3 regions of the Alkaliphilus crotonatoxidans genome follow, and region 2 is predicted to be linked to each of the others. Evidence: riboswitches for the same ligand, from Rfam matches in the RefSeq annotation. Region 2 holds a riboswitch; each other region holds the start of a gene.

Evidence for each region. A riboswitch is a leader RNA that binds a small molecule or an ion and turns the genes downstream of it on or off. The one in region 2 is predicted to bind cyclic di-GMP.
Region 1: it holds a riboswitch for cyclic di-GMP, as region 2 does, so the genes downstream of both, ACYQ1I_RS03920 (methyl-accepting chemotaxis protein) here and ACYQ1I_RS12210 (response regulator) in region 2, are expected to answer to the same signal.
Region 3: it holds a riboswitch for cyclic di-GMP, as region 2 does, so the genes downstream of both, ACYQ1I_RS14745 (transglutaminase-like domain-containing protein) here and ACYQ1I_RS12210 (response regulator) in region 2, are expected to answer to the same signal.

Annotation. Positions count from the first base shown of each region.
Region 1 covers NZ_BAAHXS010000004.1:289,684-292,965, forward strand. Annotated here, with positions in the region: gene ACYQ1I_RS03920 (methyl-accepting chemotaxis protein) at 1-1,549, opposite strand, end outside; cyclic di-GMP riboswitch class I at 1,683-1,771, opposite strand; gene ACYQ1I_RS03925 (2-oxoacid:ferredoxin oxidoreductase subunit gamma family protein) at 1,954-2,484, opposite strand; gene ACYQ1I_RS03930 (thiamine pyrophosphate-dependent enzyme) at 2,481-3,233, opposite strand; gene vorB (3-methyl-2-oxobutanoate dehydrogenase subunit VorB) at 3,236-3,282, opposite strand, start outside.
Region 2 covers NZ_BAAHXS010000006.1:23,951-27,232, forward strand. Annotated here, with positions in the region: gene ACYQ1I_RS12200 (NAD(P)/FAD-dependent oxidoreductase) at 1-364, opposite strand, end outside; gene ACYQ1I_RS12205 (transposase) at 501-1,229, opposite strand; cyclic di-GMP riboswitch class II at 1,421-1,503, shown strand; gene ACYQ1I_RS12210 (response regulator) at 1,698-2,063, shown strand; gene ACYQ1I_RS12215 (methyl-accepting chemotaxis protein) at 2,111-3,282, shown strand, end outside.
Region 3 covers NZ_BAAHXS010000006.1:564,262-567,543, forward strand. Annotated here, with positions in the region: gene ACYQ1I_RS14735 (HD-GYP domain-containing protein) at 1-391, shown strand, start outside; gene ACYQ1I_RS14740 (AraC family transcriptional regulator) at 611-1,732, shown strand; cyclic di-GMP riboswitch class I at 1,809-1,890, shown strand; cyclic di-GMP riboswitch class I at 1,926-2,007, shown strand; gene ACYQ1I_RS14745 (transglutaminase-like domain-containing protein) at 2,021-2,818, shown strand.

The sequences.
Region 1 (3,282 bases), on a different contig from region 2:
TAATTTCGTTAACCACCATGATCAGCTCCTCAATCGCATTGGATATTTCTTCAAAGACATTTCTGGTTTCGTCCACTGCATTGTTTTGCTCCCTTGAGGCTGCCCTTACCAATTCCATGGTTTTCACAGAGGAATTGGAATATTGATCGATTTCTTCTATAATACTGTTAATTTCGCTGACAGCATTGGCAGACTGCTCTGCCAGCTTCCTGATTTCCTCAGCCACCACAGCAAAGCCTTTACCTGCCTCACCAGCCCTGGCGGCCTCAATAGAGGCATTGAGTGCCAGTAAATTTGTCTGCTGGGAAATTTGAGTGATGGTATCTGTAATGACATGTATTTTACCGGTACTGTCATTTACCTTAAGGATTGCCTCGTTGATTTCTTCGGTCGCACGATTGCTGTCATCCTTCTTATGAATTAAGGTAGATACCTTTTCTAATCCCTTAGTACTGTAGCTTCCCGTTTCGGTTACTACATCATTCATATGGACAGCAGCATTATTGACATTTTCTATACTTGCAGATAATTGGTCCATTTTACTTACGGCATTTTCTGTACCCCTGGCTTCTTCTCCAACAGCCTGGGCAACCTCTTGAATGGTATAAGACACTTCATTAATGGCCCTGGAGGTTTCCTCCGTAATGGTGGCCAGGGAATCAGAAAATTTCATTACCGTAGAGGATGAATCTCTGGCAGTAGATATGAGCTTCTTCATATTGTCAAGCATTTCGTTGAAGGATTCGGCCAGTCTTCCTGTTTCATCGTTATTTTTCACTACAAGGGGTTCTATGATTAAATTGCCCTGGGCTACTTCCCCTAAGCCCTTGCTTATTTTATGGATTGGGTCAGTTAGATGCTTGGCAAATAAAATAATAGCAATGACTCCCAGTAAAATGGCCCCCACAATGATCAGTAATATTGCCTTAAGAATTGCATTGGAGCCCTGGTTATAATCACTCATATAGGAGCCGGCCGATACAATCCAGCCCCAGTGCGGATCCTGCTCCTGATATGAAATTTTTTCTCCTATTTGCTCCGAATCCGGTAAGGTCCAGGCATAGTACACGTATCCGCCGCCATTCCGGGCAATTTTAATTTGCTCTTGAACCAGCTTAAAGCCATTTCCACTTTTATCTTCAGCCTCCCAAACATTATCTCCCTCCAGTGTGGGATGGGCTACCTCCAAGCCATGTTCATCATAAATAATAAAGTAGCCATTTTGGCCCAAATCAATATTGCGATTAATCGGTCTTTTTCCTTCTGAATTCATAGGGCCTAACAGATAGGTTTTTACCTGTTCCTGGGCTGTCTCCAGGTCTATCAAGCCCAGCTTTACCTGTTCAGCCTTGGCATCGATCAGCTGCATAGCCTGTACGACACTGTTTTTAAGTATTACTTCCCCTTTTTTGTTAAGCTCGCTCTTTGCGATACCATAGCTGATCAAACCGGCGGCCAAAAGCGGTATTACCAAAAGAAGACACGACATGGTAATTAATTTGGTCTTTAAAGAACTTCGAATGCCTTTTTTCTGAATTTGTTTTTTCATTTTATACCTCCTCCTAGCTTTTATTTTATTAAAGGCAGACTTTTGCCCATTGTTTCCTTAAAGTAAATAAAAAAAGCAACCAATGCAGTTGCCTAATTTTCCCATTAAAGATATAGGTTAATCCTTAAAATATTTCGGCAATCTGGCAATCATAGATACAGCTGTACCCTTAGACCCATGACTTTGCGTCCTTTTCTTTCAAAAAGTTTGCTATTATCGATATTAAAAATGTTATATTCAATCATGACCTTCATTGTTGTTAAACTATAAATATGTTTTATTATAACAGTTAATACTAAACTTTACTACAATTTTTAAGCCCCTTTGACAACTTTCCTGATTACATGACAAAAAGCCCCGTCAGTCTACCGGGGCTTTTAATAATATTAAACAGCTTCAATATTCTATTGATACGAATAGCCTTTATTAATAGCCGTCAAATTGATTTCTAAAAGCTCTGGTCGCTTCTGGGTTAATTTTTTCATTGCCTTTTCTATCTTTTTAAAATCAATCAGCTTCAGGTTTGGTAAAAGGGCCCCCAGACAAACCATGTTGGCGATACTACTGTTCCCAATCTCATTAGCCAACTCTGTGGCAGGAATTTGAATAATTTTTATATCATCCCTTGTATGATCAATTTCAACGAGGGATGAATTTACTACCAGTACGCCTCCCGGCTTAATTCGTGACACAAATTTATCGTAGGCCGGCTTATTTAAGACAATACCGCAATCAGCATAGTCTATAACCGGAGAGTAAATTTCTTCATCAGATAATATTACTGAACAGTTGGCGGTTCCACCCCTCATTTCCGGGCCATAGGAGGGAATCCAGCAAAGTTTAAGATCTGACCCCATTCCTCCGTAGGCCAGGACCTTTCCCAGAAACATAACTCCTTGCCCACCAAAGCCAGCAAGTATTATTTTATCCATCATAGTTTATTCACCTCCTCGGTTGCTTTAAGCTCACCCATCTGATAAATCGGCATCATATTTTCCCGCAGCCATCTTAGGCTTTCAACAGGGCTCAATCCCCAGTTGGTAGGGCAGGTAGACAGGACACTGACCATGGCAAAGCCTAATCCGGCCTGTTGAACCTGGAAGGCCTTTTTGATAGCCTTTTTAGCCTGATTGATATTTTTGGGAGAATCCACTGAAACAGAGGCCACATAGACTGCACCCTGAAGATTTGCAATTAATTTTGGAAAATCCATAGGCACCCCTTCATGAACGGCATTTCTTCCATAGGGGCTTGTGGTGGTCTTCATCCCCTCCAGGGTTGTGGGGGCCATTTGACCTCCTGTCATACCATAAATACCATTATTTACCATAATCGAGGTGATTTTTTCTCCTCTGGCTGCGGCATGGATCGCATGCTGGGTTCCAATGGCGGCAATATCACCGTCTCCCTGATAGGTAAAGACCATCTTCTCTGGAAGGGCTCTTTTTATTCCTGTCCCCACAGCCTGGGCCCTACCATGGGCAGCCCCTACAAAGTCACAGCTGAAGAAATCCTGACAAAAACCTGCACAACCAACAGGGGAAACCCCAATGGTATCTTCAATAATATCCAGTTCCTCTAATACTTCGGCAATTAACCTCATGATGATTCCATGGGTACAGCCCGGGCAGAAGGAGAAAGGAACATCGGTCAGCCCTTTTGTTCTGCTGAATACTTTTTCCATCATTACACCTCCTCAGCCAAGCCAAATGTGGCTTCTACATAGTCTAGTA
Region 2 (3,282 bases):
TTGTCAATAAGACCTGCTTAATCACATCATAGGGGGAAGCCACAATAGATGAGACAGTTGCCTCTCCCAATATGGGTACAGAAAGCCCTTCAACATGGGAAATGAACTGGCTAACCAGGGCTTTCCCTTCAATTTCAGGGTAGCCCAGGTAATTTTCCACCAGGCTTGTGTTGGTCACCTGCCCCCCAAGACCAGTGGTAATCATACCGACATGAAGCCCCTTTCTTTTAGCATAAAGGGCGGCATTCAGGCCGGCAGGGCCACCGCCAATGATCAGCAAATCATAAATAGAATCGGTACCCAGGGAGGAAGGGCTACTTTTTTCAACATCATAATTCAAATTAAAATCCAGATTTAAATTCATTAATATCACACCTCCATTAATAAAGGGGACGGTACTTGAATATTTGCTGTTTAAAAAAGAGGAAAGCCAATAGGCCCTTATTCTAAACAGGTCTTTGTATAGCATATGGTTTTTCCTCTTAAAGGGTGAAATAATTTTATTTATTATTTAAAATTTTACAGATAGAAGATTCTGAAAGGCCACCAAAAACCTCCCCCAGTTCCTTTAACGATAATATAGAGTTTTTACGAAAATCTCGAATTAATTGATTTCGGTAGTCCTTATCCTTCATAAGCTCCTTCAGTGTAATTCCTCTGGATTCTGCAATTTGCAGCAGCTTATTTTTGGCTTCCCAGGGTGTCTTGAGGCAGCATCGGCAGTTATCCTTCCGATAAAGACAGTTTTCTTCATCCTCCAGCAGGGTCAAATCCTCCTGGTCGATCAGCTGACTGTCGAACAACGGCTCTTTATGATAAATACAATAGCTGTTGTATTTATTATTGTTCTGCCTTCCAACTGCATGTATTTTTGATAAAATTTCCATTAGGGTAAATTTATCTTGTATGAGAAGACTTTTATATCGATCTCGATACAAGTTACCGGTGCTGTTATCAACATACATTGCATAGGATATGTTAATTCCCTTCATAATTTTTGAAATATCGGAACCATTGGCATTTATAATGAGATGATATTCATTGTCCTTTGCAATACAATAGCCATACAGCTTGAATCCGTTTTTTTCCTTAGACTCCATTAAAATGGTTAGAAATTTATCTCGATCTCCTTCATTTTCAAAAAGCTTTCTATTTGATGAACCCCGTTGGGTAATATAATAAATACCATATTCATCCTTTATTCTGGCTGACCTTGGCAGAGCAATCACCCCCCTTTATATTGTTATTATATAACTTCAAAAAACAATAATCAAGTACCGTCCCCTTTTTTATTTTATTTTACCTATCGTTTGTTTGAAATTTGTACCAAAGTCTGATATGATTTTATCATATAGGTTGTGACTTCTATGCAGGAGCCCTGCCTTAGCGGAGCGAATAAATTAAAACAACAAATTATGCAATGAAAATTGGAAGCAAAGAAGAATTCTCTTATCTGGGCACCTTGAGAATTCAGAGCTAGTGGTGCAACCGGCCAATGATTAGTGAGCTAATTATTGGCTTTTTTTGTGTAAAATTTTATTTAAGTTGTTACTAGTAAACGGAGGTGGGTAATATAATCCCCGACAACAAATTTATTTAAGCCTGTTAGGCAGGCTTAGTCAATTCAAATAATGATAGCCTTTGGTTTTACATGTAAATTTTACTGAAGTAATTTAGTTAGATAGGAGAATGAGCTGATGGGGTCAAAAATTTTAATTGTAGATGATGCAGCCTTTATGAGGATGATCTTAAAAAACATATTAACAAACCATGGCCTGGAGGTGGCGGGGGAAGCAGAAAACGGAATAGAGGCCCTTTTGAAGTATAATGAGCTTAAGCCTGACCTGGTAACCATGGATATAACCATGCCAGAAATGGACGGCATACAAGCACTAAGGGAAATTCATAAAAAGAACCCCAATGCAAAGGTGCTGATGTGCTCTGCCATGGGCCAGGAAGCCATGGTGGTGGAAGCCATACGTTCGGGGGCCAAAGACTTCATTGTCAAACCCTTTCAAGAGGATTTAGTGATTGAAAAAATAAAAAAGATTTTAGAATGTTGACAAATAATGAAACCCAGGAAAAGACAAGCAAAAGTGGAGGGAAAAAGATGCAGCAGACCAATGAATTACATCTAAAACAAGGGAGATTTTTAAAGAACAGAAGTATATTGACTAAAATGATTGCGGCGACAACAATAATTTACTTTTTCGTATCGGTTTTTTCTCAGGCAACCCTATTTTCCTTTGTTGAAAATATTGTCTATGATATGGAGCTGGAAAAAGTGAAAAATGCCCATGCTACCGTCTATGATACCTTTACCTCGGCCAGTATAACAAACCAGGCTGCCCAAAGTGCCATGGATGACCAGACCATGATTATCGCAAAGGCAATTGCCAATTCACTGGAGGCCCGGTTTTATACCCCAGAGGAATTGCAGAATATAGCCAAGGAAATGGGAGCCGTAGAAATTCATATTAGCGACGGAAACGGCGTAATTATTGAAAGCTCAGGGGCTTCCTTTATAGGAACAGACCTGGGAGCCGGCGAAAAAAAGCACTATTTTGAAAGGGCCCTTAAAGGTGAAGTAGTGCTGGAGGCAGCACCGGTATTAGGGACAAACCTTATACAGTATGGCTTTTTACCAAGACAGGGGGCTGGCGGAGTAATACAGATCGGCTTTAGCTCTGTTCCCCAGAAAAATGTCTTTGAAGAATCAAGCCCGCAAAATTCTATTGGGCAAACCAAAATTGGTGAAACCGGCCTGGTAATGGCCTTTAATAGTCAGGGCGATATAAAGGTTCACTCCAATGAAACGCTGCTACGGACCTTTATTGAAAACCAGGATTTTTTAAAAACAGTGGTGGAAAATGAACAGGGTGAAATAGATTTTATTGAAAATGGTGTGGCCTATCATGGAATCTACGAAAAAAGGATGGGTCTTTATATTGTGGCAGCCATGGGAATTGAAGAGGTAAAGGCCAAGGCCTGGTCTGTTCAGCGGCTTTCCATGATTTTTGCCGCTATTAGCCTATTGCTGGTGATCCTGGGGGTATACATATTATTTAAAAAATTGATCGCCCATAGGATGAAAGTACTTGTAAAGGAGCTGGAGGCCGTCAGTACCGGTGACTTGACAAGGCAAATTCCTGCCACCGGGCAGGATGAAATGGGGATGATTTTTAACAGCTTTAATCATTCGGTTGCCAGTATGAAGGGATTAATTGACGAGGTATCGGCATCTGCTGAAACGGTGGCGGCCAGCAGTGAAGAATTAACCGC
Region 3 (3,282 bases), 540 kb from region 2:
TACAGTAGAGGAATGGAGAACTATGAAACAGCATTGCCTTTATTCAGAGGCTTTATACTTAAAAATGCAGCTGAAAATAAAGGACAAAAATGTAAAAATCGCTAAAGCCCTGCGTTACCACCATGAGAACTGGGATGGCACAGGATATCCGGAGGGATTAAAGGGAAATGAAATTCCTCTATATAGCAGAATTATCCGTATTGCAGACATATTTGATGCTATTACGCAGCCCAGAGTATACAGGCCCTATAAAATTAAAAATACAATGTCAGTATTAGAGCGGATGAAGCGAAAGGAAATAGACCCCTTTATTTATGAAAGAAGCAAAAAAATATTAGAACAAGCTTTAAATGAAAGATTTCTTGCTAATCAAGCCAATTGGAAGGACTAGGTTAAAAAAAGGAGGAGTATTGAGAAAAAAGATAACAAAATTGTTAATAAAAAAACATAAAAAGTATCTTAATATATAATTTTATGGTATAATTTGTCTTATATTAGCAAATTGTCTGTCATATGTATTTTGATAGATTAGGCCATGGTATCATATCTTATACCATAATTAAATAAGTTTAATTTCTTAATTTTACTATAGGGAGGGTGGTGCTTAGCAATGGAAATAGAAGAGTTAGGGAAATTGCTCAATCGATTAGAGCCGCTGGAGCTGATTTTAAAACAAAATCTGATGAAACATAAAAATTTTGATACTGATTATACAAAGGATAAAATAGAAGGCTATGGCAATAAAGCATCATTCTTAGAAACTCAGCACAAAATTTTAGATGATATTATTTTGAATGCTTTTTCAAACGATTCTAATGACTTGGATGAGAATAAGGTACTCATTACGAAGCAACCCAGATTCACCCATGTTCCATTCCATCAACATGACTACTTAGAAATTATTTATGTTTTTCAGGGAGCGTGTCGCCTATATATAGAAGACCAGACCAATGAAATTCAACTAACCCAAGGGCAGCTTTGCTTTATTAATCCTGAAACAACCCATGCCTTAGGGATCCTTGGAGCCGGCGATATTGTCTTAAATATAGCAATCACGTCTTCCTTTCAGGATACAGTGTATACGGCTATGGTTTATTCTAACGATCATGCTGATCAGAGCTTTATAAATGAATGGTTTTATCAAAAGCATTTTCAAAAATATATGGTGATGAATGTAGCATCCAAGAAGTCCCAGCATACCCTTGAGGTAATTCTGATGGAATATTATGGGGGTGATTTGTTAAAGGATGATAAAATTAAATGCCTATTTATAATCTTTTTTTCAGAGCTGGAAAAGCTCCACCAAGATAGTCTTCAAGAGAGTGAAGTAGGTATTATTAGTGAAAGAATGAATGATATACTGGAATATATTTGGAAAAATATCAAGACTGTGAAGCTGGCAGATGTTGCAAAGGAGTTTGGATATCATCCAGCCTATGTAAGTCAAATGATTTATGAAAAGACCAATCGGAGCTTTGGTGAATGGGTAGTCGATACACGCTTAAAAATTGCCTGTGGTATGTTGGTTTTTAGGAAAATTGCAATACATAAGGTGGCAGCAGAGGTAGGATATAAGAACCCCGATCAATTTAATAAAGTATTTAAAGAGAAATATGGAATTTCTCCTGAAATATACAGAAAAACCAAGGGAATGAGTAATGGTGATTTAACTCGTTATGTTGAAGAAGCAATTATATATAAAGATAGGGCCAATATTATTGGGCAGCCTTAATCAGAAAAATGTTTTTATAAATTAATAATGTGGTATAATGAAATCAGTAAAATAATTAAACGAAAAAAGAACTTCTCACCGACAATAGCAAACCAACGGAAACGTTGGGACGCAAAGCTAAAGGGCCTACTCGAAAGAAAGGCAGCCTAGCCACCGAAGGATTAGTTTTTGTTGTTTTTGATCTATAGCTTTTCACCGACAATGGCAAACCAATGGAAACGTTGGGACGCAAAGCCATAGGGCCCACTCGAAAGAAGGGCAGCCTGGCTACCGAAGGGAGAGTTATCTATGAAAAAGACTTTAATCATTATGACTGTCGTCTTCTTTATATTTGCTAATATTTTTACATATGGTGCAGAAGCCCAAATTATTAGTACTGAAAACATCAATAGGGGGATTGTATCTGTTTTTTATGGACAAGCCCATCACAAAGAAATGCGGGTTTTAATTGAAAAGGACGGACAACGCTTCAGTTATCGTCTTGATGGTGAAAAAAAAGAGCGGTTTCCTTTACAGATGGGAAACGGAGCATATATTGTAAGATTAATGGAAAATACCGAAGGCAATAAATATAGGGAGATATTAAAGCAGGAAATTAAAGTAAACCTGGCAGATGATAAGATAATCTATCTAAACTCTATTCAGGAAATAAAATGGGATTCATCTTCAAAGGCAGTACAAAAAGCTTCGGAATTAACTGAAAACTTAACTGCTGATATAGATAAGGTGAGGGCAATCTATGAATATATCATTCATGAAATTGAGTATGATTATAAAAAGGCTGCTAATACTTCGTCCCATTATTTGCCTGATATTGATCATATCTTCGATACCAAGCTAGGGATATGCTATGATTATGCGTCATTATTTGCAGCCATGTTAAGAAGCCAGGGAATACCGACTCAGCTGGTCAAGGGGTATGCTTCCAATATTAATGAATATCATGCCTGGAATGAGGTTTATATCGAAGCCCTGGGGGGCTGGGTCATAATCGATACAACACAGGACGCACAATTAATAAAAAGTAATTTGAGGCCTGACATGATAAAAAGCCCTTCTGACTTTAACAGGACAAGCCATATATAGAATCGTTATTGTTCCACCCAACCGGGTGGAGTTTTTATTATTAAATTCCAGTTATATCTGGGTGATTCCGTTGTCATCAGTCATAAGATCAACCGATATTGCCTCCTTATTATGCCTTGCTTTATGGCAATTTCAACTCAGGGGAAACACAAGTTTTAACTGTAACAGGGTACTGGCACCACGTAAATTGGGGTGGGTTTTAATAATGATTGATTAATAGCTAATATGTAAAGGTATAAATGAACTATATAAACTGCAATAGAAAAAGCTTATCTTCGGTCGTCATATTGCTCGATATGGATTCTCCTCGTTCTTACTAGATGAAAATTTTCTCAGAATAACCCAAGCTTTAACTGACTAGGTACTTGCAATATGTAGGTTTGCTTTTCTTTTATATATAAATTTTTTTACATAAAAAGGGTTTTTTAAGATCATAACGAATAAATTAATTACAACTGAATTTT